Regions from separate parts of the Viridibacillus sp. FSL H8-0110 genome, predicted to be linked through region 2. Evidence: riboswitches for the same ligand, from Rfam matches in the RefSeq annotation. Region 2 holds a riboswitch; each other region holds the start of a gene.
The links. Region 2 has a riboswitch for S-adenosylmethionine ahead of MHH98_RS20550 (acyl-CoA dehydrogenase family protein). Riboswitches for the same ligand answer to the same signal wherever they lie in the genome.

Region 1: it holds a riboswitch for S-adenosylmethionine, as region 2 does, so the genes downstream of both, MHH98_RS17020 (VOC family protein) here and MHH98_RS20550 (acyl-CoA dehydrogenase family protein) in region 2, are expected to answer to the same signal.
Region 3: it holds a riboswitch for S-adenosylmethionine, as region 2 does, so the genes downstream of both, MHH98_RS03885 (methionine ABC transporter ATP-binding protein) here and MHH98_RS20550 (acyl-CoA dehydrogenase family protein) in region 2, are expected to answer to the same signal.
Region 4: it holds a riboswitch for S-adenosylmethionine, as region 2 does, so the genes downstream of both, MHH98_RS02295 (bifunctional homocysteine S-methyltransferase/methylenetetrahydrofolate reductase) here and MHH98_RS20550 (acyl-CoA dehydrogenase family protein) in region 2, are expected to answer to the same signal.

Annotation. Positions count from the first base shown of each region.
Region 1 covers NZ_JBBOPJ010000001.1:3,387,592-3,392,637, forward strand. The annotation lists gene MHH98_RS17015 (Rqc2 family fibronectin-binding protein) at 193-1,881, shown strand; gene MHH98_RS17020 (VOC family protein) at 2,209-3,138, opposite strand; SAM riboswitch class I at 3,247-3,356, opposite strand; gene pyrE (orotate phosphoribosyltransferase) at 3,550-4,182, opposite strand; gene pyrF (orotidine-5'-phosphate decarboxylase) at 4,182-4,892, opposite strand; gene MHH98_RS17035 (dihydroorotate dehydrogenase) at 4,893-5,046, opposite strand, start outside.
Region 2 covers NZ_JBBOPJ010000001.1:4,159,028-4,164,073, reverse strand. The annotation lists gene MHH98_RS20565 (amino acid ABC transporter permease) at 1-646, opposite strand, end outside; gene MHH98_RS20560 (amino acid ABC transporter permease) at 659-1,366, opposite strand; gene MHH98_RS20555 (transporter substrate-binding domain-containing protein) at 1,451-2,317, opposite strand; gene MHH98_RS20550 (acyl-CoA dehydrogenase family protein) at 2,353-3,528, opposite strand; SAM riboswitch class I at 3,640-3,742, opposite strand; gene MHH98_RS20545 (betaine/proline/choline family ABC transporter ATP-binding protein) at 4,087-5,046, shown strand, end outside.
Region 3 covers NZ_JBBOPJ010000001.1:785,474-790,519, forward strand. The annotation lists gene MHH98_RS03865 (arsenate reductase family protein) at 1-339, shown strand, start outside; gene gcvH (glycine cleavage system protein GcvH) at 418-798, shown strand; gene MHH98_RS03875 (TOPRIM domain-containing protein) at 878-1,222, shown strand; gene MHH98_RS03880 (thioredoxin family protein) at 1,234-1,542, shown strand; SAM riboswitch class I at 1,599-1,705, shown strand; gene MHH98_RS03885 (methionine ABC transporter ATP-binding protein) at 1,832-2,857, shown strand; gene MHH98_RS03890 (methionine ABC transporter permease) at 2,850-3,518, shown strand; gene MHH98_RS03895 (MetQ/NlpA family ABC transporter substrate-binding protein) at 3,582-4,385, shown strand; gene MHH98_RS03900 (dicarboxylate/amino acid:cation symporter) at 4,642-5,046, shown strand, end outside.
Region 4 covers NZ_JBBOPJ010000001.1:446,658-451,703, reverse strand. The annotation lists gene MHH98_RS02295 (bifunctional homocysteine S-methyltransferase/methylenetetrahydrofolate reductase) at 1-1,797, opposite strand, end outside; SAM riboswitch class I at 1,871-1,977, opposite strand; gene MHH98_RS02290 (class A sortase) at 2,151-2,813, opposite strand; gene MHH98_RS02285 (protoporphyrinogen oxidase) at 2,963-4,351, opposite strand; gene MHH98_RS02280 (Na+/H+ antiporter) at 4,614-5,046, shown strand, end outside.

The DNA.
Region 1 (5,046 bases), 770 kb from region 2:
ATTTTTAATTATAACATATGAATACAAGTTTTGCCTTGCAGATTTGCTAGAAGTTCACTTAATAGAATAAAAAAATGATTAATATCGATACTCATTAGTCACGAAGAACTGCATTTTACAAATCCTACACTTACCTATATAAACGAAAAAAATGTTAAGATAGAACAAAACGTTTTGAAAGAGGAATCACTTATGGCTTATGATGGTTTATTTACAATCGCAATGGCGAAAGAGCTACAACAGTTAGTAACAGGCCGAATCGCGAAAGTGCATCAACCGAACACCCAAGAAATTATTTTACATATACGTGCCAATGGTGGAAATCACAAATTATTATTTTCAATCCACCCTTCCTATGCACGTGTTCATATCACAGAACAAACAATTGAAAACCCGCCAGAACCACCTATGTTTTGCTCGTTGCTTCGTAAACATATTGAAGGTGGATTTATTGAATCAATACAACAACAAGGTGCTGACCGCGTCCTCATCTTGAAAATTGCTAGTAAAAATGAAATTGGTGACCCAATCACGAGGGAATTGCACGCGGAAATCATGGGGCGTCATAGCAATTTAATTTTAGTCGACAAAGAAACAGACAAAATCGTAGATAGCTTAAAGCATCTACCACCTGCTATGAATAGTTACCGTACTGTTTTGCCTGGCCAACCTTTTATCGCACCACCAGAACAAGATAAGGAAGACCCTAAAACAGTAAGTAGGGAATCAATACAACTATTCTTTGCTGAAGAAAAAAACACTCAAGAAATAGTACAGAATTTTACAGGCTTTTCTCCCTTACATGCTACTGAATTGTTATACAGAAGTGAAGCTACAGGGCAACCAATTGCTGACCTCTTCTCTTTATTTATTGAAGAATTTAAAATTGGAGGGAATTCACCAACCTACGCTGAAGTAAAAGGGAAAACATATTTTTCACCAGTGAAATTAACACATCTAGAAGGTGAGCATACAAGCTACTCAAACCTTAGCAGTCTACTGGATCGCGTATTCTTTGCAAGAGCTGAGAGAGACCGCGTTAAACAACAAGCTGGTGATTTAGAACGCTGGTTACAAAATGAAATTAGCAAACTTAAATTAAAGTTAAAAAAACTCCAAAAGGATTTGGATCGAGCAAACAATTTAGACCAATTCCAATTATTCGGTGAGTTATTAATGGCCAACTTGTACGCATTTGAAAAAGGGCAAAAGGAAGTTACTGTTGTTAATTATTATAGTGAGGACAGTGAAGAAATCACGATCCCTATTAGCGAACGGAAAACACCTGTTGAAAATGCACAGAGCTACTATACTAAGTACAACAAGGCGAAAAACGCACTTATCATGGTGCAAGAGCAACTCAATAAAACGCAAGGAGATTTAGCCTACTTTGAAATGCTATCGCAACAAGTACAACAAGCTGCTCCAGCTGATATAGAAGAAATTCGTGAAGAGTTAGCTGAACAAGGCTACTTGAAATTACGTGCTTCAAAACGACGTAAAAAACCAACTAAACCAACTCCAGAAAAATTCAAATCTTCCACTGGTATTGACATTTCAGTTGGCAAAAACAATAAACAAAATGATTATTTAACATTTAAAATCGCACGTAAATCTGAAATTTGGTTGCATACAAAGGATATCCCAGGATCACATGTCGTTATTCACTCTTCTGAACCAGATGAACAAACTTTACTAGAAGCGGCAACTTTATCAGCCTATTTCAGTAAAGCACGTGAATCGTCGTCCGTACCTGTCGATTACACAGAGGTACGTCAAGTAAAAAAACCAAATGGTTCTAAACCTGGTTTTGTTATTTACTTCGAGCAAAAGACATTGTATGTAACACCCGATGAAGAATTAATCATGAAATTAAAATAATAAGATTTAAGAACACTTAAAAGGAGTCGCACATTTTTCAAACGCGACTCCTTTTACTATTTACTGCACTGCCTTAATCACTTCTCCGTTGTACCAAATCCTATTTTCACATTATCTAATTTAGCTTTTTCAATCGTTGTTTTTACTTATATTTGGATCATTATAAATAACTTTCTATATAAAGGTAGGACTTTGCTACAAGCATTTGGGCATGCGATAAATTTTCTACTAAGTCTAATCATACTTCAATAATTTTAGTAGTGATGTTAAAAAATACAACAACTAAACTTCATTTTGTTACCTTTTATAACGATTCGATTTTTTGTTTTATGCAATTTCAAAAACCATACGATTTCCACTTGGATCTTCTACAACAAACTCATCCCCTAAATCTTGAATTTGTATTTGTTGTTTAATATAATTTTTTGCTGTCTCATAACTTTCTGTTGTTGGTAATTTAAAACGTACTTCTTTCAATCCTGATTCATTTTCAGCTGCCTTTTGAAGTCCTTCACCCGACCATACATTTCCCGCAAGATGGTGATGATAGCCCCCTACTGAAATAAAAAATGCTGTATCAATAATCATCTGTTTTTCAAAACCTAATTTATTTATATAGAAATCTACGGATTCCTCTATATTTGCTATTCGCAAATGAACATGACCAATTATTGTTTCAGCTGGTAATTTCCCATCTGTTTCAAAATCAGCTAATGGAGCTAACTCTTTGAAATTAAGAGGATTACTTCCACCAGGATACTTATCCCAATCTTCACGATGACGATCCGCATATATTTCTATACCATTTCCTTCAATATCATATATATAAAACGCCTCACTATAACCGTGATCACTCGCACTATCTAACCTAGCAATTGGAATATAGCGTTCAAAGTGCGGGAAACGTGAAGATTGCTCTATCGGACTATCTATCGTTTCCTTATTACGTAGAATTTCGAAAAATTTCGTTGCAAACGCTTCTCTACTTGGTAATAAAAAAGCTGTATGGAATAAACCCGTACTTTTAGCGGTTTGTAATTTTTCCGCGGTTTTTTCTAATTCAAAAATAACGTTGTTACTGCCTTTACCACCAAATTTAGCATGTTGTGTACTTTTTTCTAAAACGACAAGACCAACTACATTTTCGTAAAATGCAATTTGACGTTCCAAATCTTTTACTTTTAAAATGACACTTCCAACTTGTGTTGCAGCATCCAATACAAATTTACCTTGTTTCCCATCAATTCTTTGTACCATCTTTATAACCTCTCTCTTTGTTATTTACCAATTATGGAATAAACGACTTCTATTAAAAAACTCTCTTTCTACATCTTCTAGAAAGAGAGTTGAGGGGGACTAATTCAACTCTTATCTCTCATAATTGCACGCAATCATGTTGAAGTTAGCTCCTTCCTAAAAATTAGGTGTTGCTGAAACTTCAGTGGGCCATTTCCTTCAGTTTCTCAAGTAAAGAAATCCACTTAATATCCCTAGTTAACTTATTGGTTTAATTGATTTTAAAACAATTTCCATAATTAAGCAACATATATACAATTATTTTCTTCATTTAAAATGATTCTTTATAAAGTAGCATTTTGCACAATAAAAAAACTAGCAAGAGATAATTTCTTTTCCCTTGCTAGTTTAAAAGCACCTATATTTGTATTATTATTTTAAGTTCCCGGCTTTTAAATCAGCATGCCATTGTAGTAAACCTGGAATGTCTGATTCATTAATAGCACCTGATTCTTTTGCTGCTTCAACTAATGCTTCAAAGTTTGATAGGCAATAGTAAGGAACACCCACTTCCGCAAAAGCCTGTTCAGCACGTGGTAATTTATATGAATATACTGAAACGACACCAAGTACTTCAGCGCCTTCACGACGAAGTGCTTCTACTGCTGTAATGCTAGAACCACCTGTCGAAATAATATCTTCTACTACAACTACTTTTTGACCTTCAGAAAGCTTTCCTTCTGTTTGGTTACCACGACCATGGTCTTTTGGTTTTGAACGTACATATACCATAGGTAAGTCTAAAATGTCGCTTACCCATGCTGCATGTGGTATTCCCGCTGTTGCTGTACCAGCTACTACATCTGTTTCCGGGAAATTTTCTTTAATAAGCGCTGCAAGGCCGTTTGCGATTGTTGTACGTACTTTTGGAAAAGAAATTGTTAAACGTGTATCACAGTAGATTGGTGATTTAATACCTGATGCCCAAGTAAATGGATCATTCGGACTTAGCTCTACTGCTCCTACTTCTAACATACCTTGTGCTACTTCTTTTTGAATTGTCATTATTGTTGTCCTCCCCATAATTGCTGTACAGCATGGTACGCTTCAACTGGATTTTCTGCTTGTGTAATAGCACGACCTACAACGATTTGCGTCGAGCCTTCTTCGCGTGCAAAATCAGGTGTAGCAACGCGTTTTTGATCATGTGCAACACCACCAACCATACGTATACCTGGTGTTACTTTTAGGAAGCTTTCTCCACATACTTCGCTGATTGCTTTTGCTTCAAGTACAGAGCAGACAACACCATCTAAACCAGCTGATTGTGCAAGTTTGGCATAATGCATTACTGATTGATCTAAAGATAAATTGATTTGTTGCTCGTTTTGCATTTCCTCTTCAGTCGTCGAGGTTAACTGAGTTACTGCAATTAAAACTGGTCGCTTATTACCTTCCTCAGTTCCCTCTTTTAATCCTTCAAGAGCAGCCGCCATCATATTTGAACCGCCTGCAGCATGGACATTGACTAGGTCCACACCAAGTTTTGCTAAGCCCTTCATCGCTGATTTCACCGTATTTGGAATATCATGCAGTTTTAAATCTAAAAAAATGTCGTGACCTTGTGCTTTAATTTTGCGTATAATGTCTGGCCCTGCTTGTAAATAAAGCTCAAGACCCACCTTCACAAATAGTGGCTCATTGAACTGAGAAAGAAATGTCATTACTTTCTGTTCATCTGGAAAATCTAACGCGATAATAGGCTTATTATTCATTTAGCGGTGGCTCCTTCCAATTACATCTGTTAATTTGTTATAACCTAATTCATCTAGCTTTTGTGGTAATGCTTCTATAATATTTGGGCAGACGAATGGATCCACAAAGTTTGCAGTACCTACTGCTACAGCACTTGCCCCTACAGATAGGAAG
Region 2 (5,046 bases):
TACATAAGATTAAGTACACGATGAATATATCTATATATGCTTCAACATAGTTATAACCTACGTTTGCAGCAACCTTAGCTTTCAATGTGATTTCCTGTAAAGACATTGCGTAACCAAGGGAAGTAGCTTTGATGAGGTTGACGGTTGCTGTACAAATATTCGGTAGTGCTACCACAAGTGCTTGTGGAATGATGATGCGTCGGTATGCTTGATAAGTCGTTAAGCCTACCGAATGTGCAGCTTCTAACTGTCCTTTGTTGACTGTGCTCAGTGCAGAACGGAAAATCTCGATTAAAATGGCAGTAGTGCTAAATGAAAAGACGATAAAGGCGTACCAAATTGGATGGATTTTATAGACATCAATAGCAATATCATATTTTTTAAATAGTGCGGTTAAAATTAATGGAACGCTACTATAGACGATGAAGATTTGAATAATAATAGGTGTACCTCGTACAAAAGATACGTACACTTGAGTTAAACGTTGTATAAAAGGTATTCGATAAATACGTGTTAAAGCGAGTGAAAACGCAAGAGGTATAGCAATCAGTAAAGAAACAATAGTCACGAGTAGGGCCACTGGTACGCCAGACAATGCGACGAAAAATGTATCAATCAAAAATTTATAATTTAATCCTTCAGACATGCGCGTACCTCCTTATGTTGTCTCCAAAGTTTTTTTACCTTTACTAAAGAATTTCTCTAGAATTGAGAAGAATTTTTCGATGATCAATGACAATACCCAGTAGATGATTGCTAAAGCGATAAAAATTTCGAGAGCATGTGCATTTATATTGCTGGCGATAATGAGATTAGCTTTTCCAACGACATCAATAAGCCCGATAGTATAAGCAAGTGCACCTTCTTGTAATAAGGCAATCATACCGTTACCAAGATTGGGGAGTGCTACAACTAAAGCTTGTGGAAAAATAATACGAAGATAGGCCTGAAAAGGTGTTAGGCCTACACTAACAGCTGCTTCGTATTGGCCCTTGTCAATTGAACCGTAAGAAGAACGAATTACTTCTGACATAATGGCTGCAAATTGTAGTGTGAAAGTTACGATAACAAATATGGCTGTATCAATATCATGCAAATTGAGGCCGAAATTTTCAGCTAATGCAGGTACACCATAATAAACGAGAAATAGTAAGACGATTGAAGGTGTACAACGCATGATAGTTGTATAGCCGTTTGCAAGTTTTTGAGCAATTCTACTGCTACTCAGTTTGGCTATCGCAAGTAATAAACCGAAAAAAGAACCTAGTAAAATGGACAGACCTGCTATCATAAATGTCACCTTTAGAAAGGGGAGTAAAATAGGGAGTGACTCCCAGATGTAAGATGCATCAAAATATTTTTCCATATGCTCACCATTTTCGTTTTGTATTGGAAAGGCTGTTGAGTGTAATGACTCAACAGCCTAAGGACGTTACGTATGCATAAGCAATTAACGCTCCACTTGCTCAAGTACTTCAAATAAATCACGGTCGTAGAATTTTTTGCTTAGTTCATTTGTTTTTTGTTCTTCTTTAATTTGTTTTATAGCTTTGTCGTATGCATCTGCAAATTTCTGTTCTTTTTTGTTGTATAGTGGCCATGTTTTAATTACTGCAAATTCATTGTACACAATGTCATTTTCTAATTTATGATAAGCACCGTCTTTGGCTGTAACTTGTTGGTTAAAAGGACCTTCAATCATTACACCACCATCTACTCGACCTTCATTGACCCATTGAACAATATCGATAGTGAAAGCATCTCCAGCTTTTAGTTTTACTTTGTTATCTGGATTTTTTTTGTTGTATTCATCGATGACTGTATATTGAGCATTATTCGCAGCGATTGGTGCTAGAGAGTAACCTGCTGATGCAAAGTCTTTTAACGATTTAATATTTTCATCCTCTTTACGTAATACTAAACCTGCACTACTTAAGCCAAGGAACTCTTTAGGGTAGATGAATTTTTCTGTACGCTCTTCTGTGAAGAAGGCATTTTTGACACCGACTTGGTATTTACCTTGTTCGACACCAATCAATAGGTCGTCACTAGTCGTGCCTACATATTCAAATTTATAGTCTGGTAATAATTCATCTACTAGCTTCATCACTTCTACATCGTATCCAGTTGGATTACCTTGGTCGTCAATATATGAAATTGGCTTACTCGCTTGGTCAAAGGCAACTTTCACGGTACGTACTTTAGAGGAATTTCCTTTATCTTTAGAATCGGATGCTTCACTTGTAGAGCAACCAGCTAAAATTGCTATTGAAGTAATACCGACTGCTGCAAATTTTAATAGTTTTTTACTGAACATATCTTAAAACCCCTTTTAAGTTAATTTTTTTATTATTAATTCACAATCGAATTCTTTTTCTTTTCTTCTTCAATAGCTGTTAATGCTAATTTTGTTATAGTCATATCATCCATTGGAGGATTGTGTAGACCCGCACGGACATTCCGGTAATATCGTTGTAATGGATTAGCGTTTTGTAAACTTTTTGCACCTACTACTCTCATAGCTTTATCAACGATATCAATGGCTGCATTAGTCACTGTATGTTTGGCAACGGCAATTTCATTGCTCAATGAGTCTCTTCGTTTTGGGTCGTCATAAGCTTCTGCTGTACCATATAAGACAAATCTAGATTGCTGAAGTTTTAACTCAATTTCACCTAATTGATGCTGCACATTTGGTAATGAGCTGATCGGTGCATTTAAGCTATTTGGTTGATGATGATTTGCGAAGTGAACCGCATAATCACGAGCTGCTTGTGCTATGCCTAAATATGTTGCAGGAATATGCAACAACCAGCCGTTGATTTTACCTCCGCTTGGATGATTTGGTAATTCGACTAAATCCGAGTCACTTACTTTAACATTTTGTAATATTAAGTCGTGACTTGATGTGCCGCGCATCGACATAACATCCCACGTTTCTTCAATAGATACCCCTGCTGTATCTTTATGAATTAAAAAGAACCCGACTTGTTGTTTTTCTTCAATCCAAGCAGAAGTTAAAAAATAATCTAAAACAGGGGAAGCCGTTGTGAAAATTTTGCGTCCATTTATAAGCCACCCTATTTCAGAACGAACTGCAGTTGTTCCAGGACGCCCGCCTCGAGTGGGGCTGCCAGTGCGTGCCTCACTTACAGAACGATTCACAATGGCGCCATTTTGTACTTTGTTTGCAAAAAAATTAAGCTTGTCATCTGACCACAATTTCTCCTGATACAATTCACCCACAACTCCTAAAGTCCAGCCCATTGAAAGTGAAGTATTCTCATCGTAGCTTGCAAGTGTTTCTTGTAGAAGGACCATATCGTAAACTGAAAATCCTTCGCCACCAAATTCTTTCGGCAAAGTGATTGCAGGATAGCCAATTTCGCGTAGCAGGCTAAAGCTCTCTTTAGGAAAGATAGATAATTCATCTACAGTTGCGGCGCTACCTGTAATTTGGTCTTGAAGCAACGCTAGCTTATCTAACCATTGTCGTTGTAGCTCTGTTCTTATAAATATCTCTTTCATAATAAATCCCCTCGTCTTTTCTAAGTTTATAATTCTTATAGAATTACTATGTATTGAAGGTATAAAAAATCCCCCATTTATAATAGAGGGAGCTTAAATGTTGTGTATGCACCCTTATCTGTCAAGATTTCTCTTGCTGGAAGTAGCACCATTCTGTTATACAGTGGTTGCTGAAGCTTCATCGGACCAGTCCCTTAGCTTCTCATGATAAGTAATATTCTATTGTTTCAATTATCTTACTTTTTCTAAAGATGAAAGTCAATATGAAAAACAAAGTATTTTTGTAGGGATTAAAAGTTATAGAAAAGAACCTAAGATTACAATTTAAAATGAGATAAATTCTATTGGATATAAATGAAGGATTTTAATTATCAATGATCAGTAGATTGCAAGGAATCAAAGCATTTGACGTATTGAAACAAGCACATTCATACAGTTGGAAATTGTGATGAATTATACAATCAAGTAAATATTTTCAATATTTTTATTTTTTGAGGTTTAATGTCTATCGATAGTGGGTAAAAGAACTTAGGTTATAAAATTTGAGGGGGAATACTTATGCTAAAGATAGAGAATTTATCGAAAGTTTATAGGGGTGGAAAGAAAGCCGTTGATGATATGAATATTGAAATAGAACGCGGTGAATTTGTCGCCTTTATCGGTACAAGTGGAAGTGGGAAAACGACTGCCATGCGTATGATTAATAGAATGATAGAACCAACCAAAGGCACCATATACTTAGAAGGGGAAGATTTAGCGAAAAAGAACCCCGTAGCACTTCGTAGGAGTATTGGATATGTTATTCAACAAATCGGTCTTATGCCACATATGACCATTCGTGAAAATATTACGCTTGTACCTAAATTGTTAAAATGGACAAAAGAAAAGAAAGATCAAACAGCAGAACGCCTCATTGAACTTGTTAATTTACCTCAAAGCTATCTCGATCTATATCCCGCGCAATTATCTGGTGGTCAACAACAGCGTATCGGCGTGCTCCGGGCATTAGCCGCAGACCAAGACATTATCTTAATGGACGAACCATTCGGCGCATTAGACCCTATTACTCGTGACACGCTACAAGACTTGATGAAAGATTTACAGCAACGTCTTGGTAAAACAGTAATTTTCGTCACGCACGATATGGACGAAGCGATTAAATTGGCAGATCGTATTTGCATAATGCATAGTGGCCAAGTTATCCAATTTGATACTCCTGACAATATCCTATCTAACCCTGCTAACGAATTTGTTCGTGAATTTATTGGCTCTCACCGTTTAATGCAAGAAAAACCAAGTGCAAAAATTGTTGATGATGTAATGATTAAACCAATCTCTATAACGTTAGAAAAAAGTATTAATGATGCTTTTCGTTTGATGGTGACAAAGCGTGTCGACACATTATTTGTTGTTGATGGACAAAATCATTTGAAAGGTTATATCGATGTTGAGGGATTAACTACGGCACGACATACCACTTCTAGCATTTCTGAAGCAGTAGAAAAAGACGTCTTTTAT
Region 3 (5,046 bases), 3.4 Mb from region 2:
CAATATCCAAAATGTACAACTTGTCGTAAAGCAAAAGCATGGTTAGACGAAAATGGGGTAAACTATGCAGATAAGCACATCGTTGAAGAATCACCTTCTAAAGAGAAATTAAAACAATATTTAGATGCTAGTGGTTTACCATTAAAGAAGTTTTTTAATACTTCAGGAATGAAGTATAGAGAGCTACAATTGAAAGATCGACTTGCTGATATGTCGGAAGATGAGCAATTAGAATTGCTTGCTTCGGATGGTATGTTAATCAAGCGTCCAATCGTTACAGACGGTAAAAAAGTGACGTTAGGATTTAAAGAATCAGACTTTGAACAGACATGGAAATAACACAGACATATGCTTGTTTTTACAATGGAAATATGTCAAACTTAAAGTGAATATAATTACATATTTGGAGGGGTATTCATGAGCACACCAAAAGACTTACGCTATTCTGAAGAACATGAATGGGTAAAAACTGAAGACGGAAAAGTACGTATCGGTATTACACATTTCGCACAATCTGAACTAGGCGATATCGTTTTTGTTGAACTTCCACAGGTTGGCGACGAATTAGTAGCAGACGAACCATTCGGCAGTGTTGAATCTGTAAAAACTGTATCAGAACTTTACGCACCGATTTCTGGTAAAGTTGTTGAAATTAACGAAGAGCTTGAAGAAAGCCCAGAGTTCGTTAACGAATCTCCATACGATAAAGCATGGATGGTTGTAGTTGAACCAGCTGATAACGCTCAAGTTGATGCATTATTAACTGCAGAACAATACGAAGCAATTATCGAAGAATAAGATCTGAAAACGCCGTGCATTTGCTCGGCGTTTTTTTAAACTTGGTAAACGGCAAAAAGTATTTGTTAGGAGGGTATATATGACTTTTAACAAGCTGATTATCGTGGAAGGGCGCCAAGATAAGTTGCGAATTGCGCCAATACTAGCAGAGAACATTCCGATAATATGTACGAATGGAACAGTTAGTGCAAGCCGATTAGAAGAAATCTTGGCACCATATGAGGACTGCGAATTGTATGCATTCTTTGATGCTGACTCATCGGGTGATAAGCTCCGTGCTCTTTTTAAAAGAGAGTTCCCAAATGCTCGTCATCTACACACCTCCTCTACTTATAAACAAGTAGAAGCTACTCCTAGAAGACATTTAGCTAGAATATTATTGGCGGCAAATTTTACAGTTCATAAAGAATATCTAATAGTATAGGAATGAAGAAGATGGAAGAATGGTCACGTGAACAATGGGAAGAAACTATGAAAAACTCCTCGCTTTCGGCTTTTTATTTGTATACACCATTATGTGGGACGTGTGCAGTTGCGTCGAAAATGATGGAAGTAGTAGAACATGTCGTTAGCGATATTCCTATTGGTAAAGCGAACTTGAATTATATACAAGATGTAGCGTTTGATTATGAAATAGAAAGTGTCCCATGCTTGATTATTTCGAAGAATGGGAAAATTCATGATAAAATCTATGCCTTTCAATCAGTACCTTTTTTGTTTGAAAAATTACGTCAAAACGATTGACGTTGAAGCAATAGCGTGATAAAGTAGCAAACATAACTAATTAAATATAGTCGTTACTCTTATTTAGAGAGGTGGAGGGAAGTGCCCAATGAAGCCCGGCAACCGTCATATTTATATGGCACGGTGCCAAATCACACAAAGTATTTACTTTGGAAGATGAGAGAACGGTTTTACGTATATAGCTTTGCGTTGAACCCTTCTGTTAATCTGCAGAAGGGTTTTTTTAGTTTCTAAGAGATGCCAGTAGAAAGTGCATACTTTTTAGTTTTAAAATAAAGGTGGTATGACAGTGATTCAGTTAGAAAATGTTATGAAAAAATATAAAACCGCTAACGGAGAGTTAACCGCTGTCAAAAATGTGAATTTATCTGTTGAAGACGGAGAAATATTCGGCATTATTGGATACAGCGGAGCAGGCAAGAGTACGCTCATTCGTTTATTAAATGGTTTGGAGCAACCGACGACCGGTAAAGTTGTTGTGAATGGTCAGGAAGTTTCGTCGATTAAAGGAAGTGCGTTACGTAATGCGCGTCAAAAAATCAGTATGATCTTCCAACATTTCAATTTACTTTGGTCACGTACTGTAGAAGAGAATATAGCATTTCCATTAGAAATTGCAGGTTTATCTAAGGCAGAACGTCAGAAAAAGGTATTAGATCTTATTGAATTAGTTGGTTTAAAAGGCAGAGAAAAGGCGTATCCTTCTCAATTATCAGGTGGTCAAAAGCAACGTGTAGGTATTGCTAGAGCACTGGCAAATAACCCAGAAGTACTGCTTTGTGATGAAGCTACTTCAGCACTTGATCCTGAAACAACGGATTCAATTTTAGATTTACTAGTCGATATCAATGAGAAATTAGGCTTAACTATTGTACTTATCACGCATGAGATGCATGTCATTCGTAAAATTTGTCATCGTGTGGCAGTAATGGAAGCTGGACAAGTTGTTGAAAATGGTGATGTTCTAGAAGTATTCCAATCACCACAAGCAGACGTTACAAAACGATTTGTTTCTCAAATTACAGATACGAATGAACGTAAAGAATCAATTGAACAAATTATTGAAAACTACCCATCAGGAACACTTGTAAAATTAATGTTTGTAGGCTCTTCAACTGGTCAGCCAGTTATTTCACATTTAAGCCGTGAACTTAATTTGGACGTGAATATTGTCCATGGTAATATTTCGCAAACGAAAAGCGGGCCATATGGCACGCTGATTATACAGTTAGATGGCAATAATGATAATGTACAAAAAGCAGTCACATATATGAATGAACATGGAGTAAAAACGGAGGTGATCGAAAATGCTTAATGATCTCTTCCCGAATGTACAATGGGACAGAATGTGGGAAGCAACGATAGAAACACTGTATATGACAGGTGTTGCTACAATTTTCACTTTTGTCATTGGTTTAGCTTTAGGTATTTTGCTGTTTTTGACGAGCCCTCAGCAATTATGGGCAAATAAATTAGTAAGTTGGTTAACAGGTTCGATCGTGAATATTTTCCGTTCGATTCCATTCATTATTTTAGTGATTCTATTAATACCATTTACGAAACTATTATTAGGCTCAATTCGAGGTCCCAATGCCGCATTACCAGCATTAATCATTGGAGCAGCACCGTTTTATGCGCGTATGGTTTTAATTGCGTTAAAAGAAATTGATAAAGGTGTCATCGAAGCGGCACGTTCAATGGGCGCAAAAACTTCTACGATTATCGGTAAAGTGTTAATCCCAGAGTCATTACCCGCATTAGTTTCGGGTATTACTGTAACAGCTATCGCACTTGTTGGATACACAGCAATGGCAGGTGTTATTGGGGCAGGTGGACTAGGGACATTAGCATTCTTAGACGGTTTCCAAAGAAGTCAAAGCGATGTAACTTTCGTTGCAACAATCCTTATTTTAGTAGTGGTATTTGTTATTCAATTCGTCGGAGATCTTATTACGACGAAGATTGATAAAAGATAATTTGGGCTTATACGGTATAACCGATCACATATAACTAAACAGTATAAAAGGAGCGTTAAGAACATGAAGAAATTTGTAGCAGGAATCCTTACGGGAGTATTAGCCCTAAGCTTAGCAGCTTGTGGTAAATCAGAAGAGAAATTAGTAATCGGTGCAGCGAATACACCGCATGCTGAAATTTTAGAAAAAGCAGAGCCATTACTTGAAAAAGAAGGTATCAAGCTTGAAATCGAAAGGTATCAAGATTATGTTTTACCGAACAAAGATTTGGAAAACGGCGATTTAGATGCAAACTACTTCCAGCATATTCCTTACCTAGAACTTCAAAAAAAGAAAAATGGATATGATTTTGTTAATGTTGGTGGAGTGCACATCGAGCCAATCGGTATCTATTCTAAAAAATATAAAAAACTCGAAGATCTACCAGAAGGAGCAACAATTCTTCTAAGTAACTCAGTTTCAGACCATGGTCGTATGTTATCCCTACTTGAAGCAAAAGGACTTATCACGTTAAAAGAAGGCGTAGATAAAACTGCAGCTGAAATTAAGGATATTACTAAGAATCCAAAAAACTTTAAATTTGATGCAAACACTGCACCCGAAATGCTTGTACAAATGTATAAAAATGACGAAGGTGACGCAGTATTAATCAACTCTAACTTCGCTATTGATGCCGGTATAAGCCCAGGGAAAGACGCAATTGCATTAGAAGATAAAGAATCAGAGTACATTAATGTGATTGCTGTTCGTAAAGAAGATGAGAATAACGAAAAGATTAAAAAATTAGTTAAAGTGCTCCATTCAAAAGAAATGCAAGACTATATATTAAAAGAATGGAACGGGGATATTGTTCCTGTATCTGAATAAGAAAGAATTGAAACACCCAAGCTGAATAAGCTTGGGTGTTTTTATGTATTTATAAGTTAATAACAATATTTAGGTAATTATGCTACGTGAATATTGTAAACCTTGCAATTAGTTGATTTAACACAACCTAATTATAATAATTTGAAAATACTTAATATTCCGGATCATTGTTGTGCTATTCACTTTAATAAGTGGGTGTGATAGAGTGTGCATATACTTTTAGAAAAGACATATGTATTTACCAGGAGGACATTTTATGAAGATCAAGTTTGGTTTATTGCCACGAATTATCGTCGCGATTATTTTGGCAGCGTTACTAGGTACTATTATGCCGAAAGATGGCGTTCGTATATTTGCAACATTCAATGGTATATTCGGAAATTTCTTAAACTTCGTTGTACCGTTATTAATCGTCGCATTTATTGCACCGGGAATTGCACAATTAGGTAAAGGGTCTGGAAAACTGTTAGGGTTAGCTACTTTCTTTGCTTACTTTTCTACTTTAATAGCTGGATTCTTTGCATTCTTTGTTGCTTCAAATGTTTTACCCGATTTAATTTCAACTTCTGGAAGTGAGCAATTTTCTAACCCAGAGAAATTTTTAGCGAAATCATTTGTAGTAATCGATATGCCACCATTGATGGACGTTATGACTGCTCTA
Region 4 (5,046 bases), 3.7 Mb from region 2:
ATGAATCAATTCTACTGACATATCGTAACGTGTAAATGGCGTAATGATATAAATACCATTAAATAACTCTGCGGCTGTATCGATTAATTCCTTAGCAATCGCTATTCCTTCTGCAGTTGCAAGATTTTTATCATTACCCGTTGCGCGCATTCTTTCAAGTACTTCATCAGAGAGCTTAATCCCTGGTACTTCATGATGTAAAAACTCTGAATTTCGGATACCTGTTAGTGGCATGATTCCTATGAAAATAGGGGTTTCTAAATGTTTAGTAGCTTCATATATCTCTATTATTTTTTCCTTCGTATATACAGGCTGTGTGATGAAATAATCTGCTCCACACTCAATTTTCTTTTCTAATCTTTTTACGGCTCTATCAAGCACTCGTACATTAGGATTAAATGCAGCTGCAATAGAGAAATTAGCCTTTTTACGAAGAGGTTTACCTGAGAATGATATCCCTTCATTCAACTGTTTAATTAATTGAAGTAACTCTAGGCTTGAGACATCATAAACACTAGTTGCACCTGGGAAATCACCTACTTTTGTAGGGTCTCCAGTAACTGCTAAAATCTCATTAATACCTAATGCATCAAGACCCATTAAATGCGATTGTAAGCCGATGAGATTGCGATCACGACAAGTAATATGAGCAAGGGAACGAATATTATTTTGCATTTTCAAAATTGAGCCCATTGCCATGTTACTAATACGAGGGGATGCCAATGAATTATCAGCCATAGTGACAGCATCAACACCTGTTTCATTGAGTATTTGCGCCCCCTCTATAAAGGCAGTGGTATCAAGGTGGCGAGGTGTATCGAGTTCTACAATGATTGTACGTTCCTTTTTCGCCTTTTCGTGAAGTGGCTCATGCTGATCAGGAGTCGCTTCTTTAATCTCGATTACTTTTTTCTTCTTTACAATTTTATTTTCAATTGGTGGTAGGTCAGCAATACGTTTTTTTACAGCTTCTATATGCTTCGGTGTCGTACCACAACATCCTCCAATTAATCGAACACCTTGGTCACGTAGTAAAACACCAGCACGGCCAAAATAATCAGCCTCTGATTCGTAAACAATTTTGCCATCTTCTACATCTAGCAAACTAGCATTTGGATATGCAGATAAGAATGCCTTGGATGGCAATTCTACATCCTCAAACGCTTGGATTGTATGGTGAGGGCCTAAACGGCAATTTACTCCAACAATATCTGCACCCAAAGCTTCTAATTGGTGCAATGCATCATTTAATAATAAGCCATTTTGTAAAATACCTGGTTCATGCATTGATACTTGCGAGATGATTGGTACATCAGTCAATTTTCTCAAATGTTGCACTACAGATGAAAGTTCCTCAAAATCATAGTACGTCTCTAGTAATAAACCATCCGGATTACCTGCTAATAGATACCCCGCTTGCTCATCTAATGCAGCTATGATTTCAGCTAGTGTCGCTTCACTTTTACGAATACCGCGAATACCACCAATTGTCCCTAAGACAAATTGGCCTCCTGGTGCTGCAGCATGTTTTGCAATGGCGATTGCCGATTCATTAAACTCCTTTACAGAGCTCTCTAAACCATAACGTTCTAATTTAATGGCATTCGCTGTATACGTATTAGTCTGAATAATGTCAGCGCCTGATTTTATATATTGTTGGTGTATATTTTCAATCACTTCAGGCTTGGTAATGTTTAATTCCTCATAACAATAATCAATTCCGTAAGAATATAATAAAGTGCCCATCGCACCGTCAGCTGTTAACACTTGTGTTTGCAATTTTTCAAGTAATCCCATTAAAATCCCTTCCTTTCTACATAAAAAAGCCTTCTTATGGATAAGAAGGCTTGACGATTACGATGTTCGCTCCTTCTTATCTTTTCGGACAATCTGTAAATCCGCTGGAGTTAGCACCTGACCAGATGGCTGGTTGCTGAAGCTTCAAAGGGCCAGTCCCTCAGCTTCTCTTGATAAGAAATATATATTTAATTGTTAGAATAATTAAAAGAATCATAACCCTAGAAAAGAATATCGTCAAGAGCGTTTTTAGAATTATAGCAAAACTCTGTATTATAAGTATATTTTAGCTACAAAACAAAAAAGATGAGTTTTGGCAATTACTTGTTGAAACAACAATCATTTCTTCATGACTATTTATTTGCAAAAATTTTATTAGCTGATGTCTTATCATAACTTTTTATTTCAACCAATTCACCTTGAATAATCAGTCGCTTAGAACCATCATAATTACATGTAACGAGCGTTATCATTTTTTCATTTGAATCATTTATGACATCAATTTGCTCCGGTTGTACAATATGCATTTTATCAATTTTATATTCATAGATTTTTTTAAAGTCGGTTACATAAACTTGCATACCTTCCTCCGCATTAGTAAGAGGACTAAAGAGTGCCTTCCCATTATTCATATTATGACCCGCTAAGGCATAATTAGCTTTTCCCATCTTTTGTTCACGTTTCATCGTACCAGCACCAATTGCTAAGTTTGTATTCGATACACCATATAAAATAGGTAATCGCATATTCACTTGAGGTACACTAATAGCTCCAATGGCATTTAGTTTTTTTTGATTGAATTGTGCCTTTACAACATCTTTGACATTTAAATCATCCACTTGCTGAAAATCAAATGACGCATCTAGATTCTTCATTGCTGACGCTATGTCTTGTTGCTCAATCGTTGCCTTCGACATATTCGAAATGAAATATCCCATAATAGGCTGATAGAAAATAAAAACTAAACCAATTACTAGCAAGAAAATGCCTAATATCAAACTTCCCTTTTTCTGCATGTTATCCACCTTCTTTTCTCATTCATTTTAATAGTAACAATTCACTTAGCACTTTCAAGCAGTTTGACATAACGTTAAAATTAACCCAAAAAGAAAGAGCTAATGAAATTGGTATCCCTTAGCTCTTTTCTACCTACCTTGATTGTTTTTTAATGTATTTTTGCTAGAATTGATTCTGCTGTTTCTTTCCCGTTCTTAATACAAGGGCCAATACCTACACCGTAATAAGAACAACCTGCAAGTAATACATTTTCATATGCAGTGGCCATTTTAGTTGATAAAGCTTCTACTGTTTTTCCATGACCAAGATGGTAAACTGGCATTAAATCATTCCACTTTGTCACTTCTACAACAGTAGGCTCTGCTTCTATATTCAAGCTTTTTGCAATATCCTCTAAAGCAATTTCAGTTAATTCCTCTTTACTTGAATGCTTCATTTCTTCAAAATCTGGGTTTGAGTTTTTATAAAATAAACGCACAAGTAATTTGCCGTCTTTTGAAGTATGACTCCATTTACGACTTGTCCATGTACAAGCATTACATTTGACATCACTGTTTTCAGAAACGATAAAACCTGTACCGTCTGCAGGTAATTGGCTATCGGGAATATTAAAACCTAAATACATCGTAATTAGTGAGGCATTGCTAAAATCGTTGAAGTCCTCGTCCAAATTCGGATCTTTTAATAGTTTTTGAGTTACATCATGTGGTGTTGTTAACACGATAAAATCAGCTTCAATTGCTTCGTGATTATCAAATGTCAATTTATATTTGTCGCCGCTTTTTTCGATATGATTTGTTGAAACGCCTTTTAGAATTGTAACGTCTGCTAACTTCTCTTCAAAACTGGTAAATAAAGAAGATAATCCATTTTTAAAGGATATGAATTTTTTATTTGCCGCTTTTTGAAATTCTTCTTTATGTGCGCCAAACCCTTTAATAATACTTCCGTACTGCTCTTTATACTCGAGTAAATACGGTAATGTTGAAGCCATTGTCAGCGTGTCTAACTTCCCTGAATAGACCCCTGATAACACTGGAGCGATTTGTTTTTCAACAAGCTCTTTTCCTAAGAAATGCTCTAAGAAAGAACCGATTGAGCTATTCTTTGTGAAATGCTCATTAGGCATTTCTAAATCTTTTAACGCCTCTTTTTTTCCTTCTGCTGAAACTAATGAGCTACTTTCAAGGGACTCTACACTTGTAGGAATGCCAAAAACGCTGTCTGCTGGAATCGCGTGCAATGTATTATTTGTGTAAATATACGAAATTCCTGTACCATTATATACAAGATCATCTTGTAACCCTAAGTCTTCTACTAATGGCATAACACTAGAATGACGTGCAACAATCGAATCTGCACCCGTCTCCAAAATAAAGCCATCTTTTTCTACTGAGTGCATTTTACCACCTAAGTAGTCATTCTTTTCAATCAATACTAAATCTATATCTAAGCCTTTGTCCTCTTTTTCCTTTTGTAAATAATGCATAGTAGTAAGACCTGTTATACCGCCACCAACTACAACAACTGTTTTCAATATATTCACTCCTCACAACGGATTCTGTTTTATTTTAATTGGTTGTTTGTAGTTCTAGTATAAACTTTCATTTTCGAAACTGTCATGATATCCATCACAAATTCACGCACTTATTTGCGAACGTTTACACCTTTGTCAAATTTAACGTGGCCTTTTCATAAATATTCTTGAAATTTTCTTTATACAGTACATTTATTTCTGAAAAAGGGTAATGAATAAATACTTACTTTTCTATCGATACTTTTTTTGAAGGGAGTTTATTATGGATTTATTAATTACAATCCTATTACTATTAGTTTGCCTGTTATTATCAAATGTAATTGGACATTATATTCCATTTATACCTACAGCACTAATCCAAATAGCACTTGGCGTTCTATTAGCTATATTCGCTAATGAAATGACGCTTCAGCTTGAATCTGAATGGTTTTTATTACTTTTTGTTGCCCCACTTTTGTATAATGACGGACGCAATTTCCCTAGAGAAGAACTGTGGAAAATGCGCACACCTATTCTTGGGAATGCCATTATATTAGTCCTTCTAACGACGCTCGGCGGTGGTTACTTTATCCATTGGCTAATTCCTGATATACCTCTAGCTGCTGCATTTGCACTTGCAGCCATTTTATCACCAACAGATCCTGTAGCAGTAAACGGTATTGCAAAGCGTATTCAAATACCCGAGAAGATTTTAA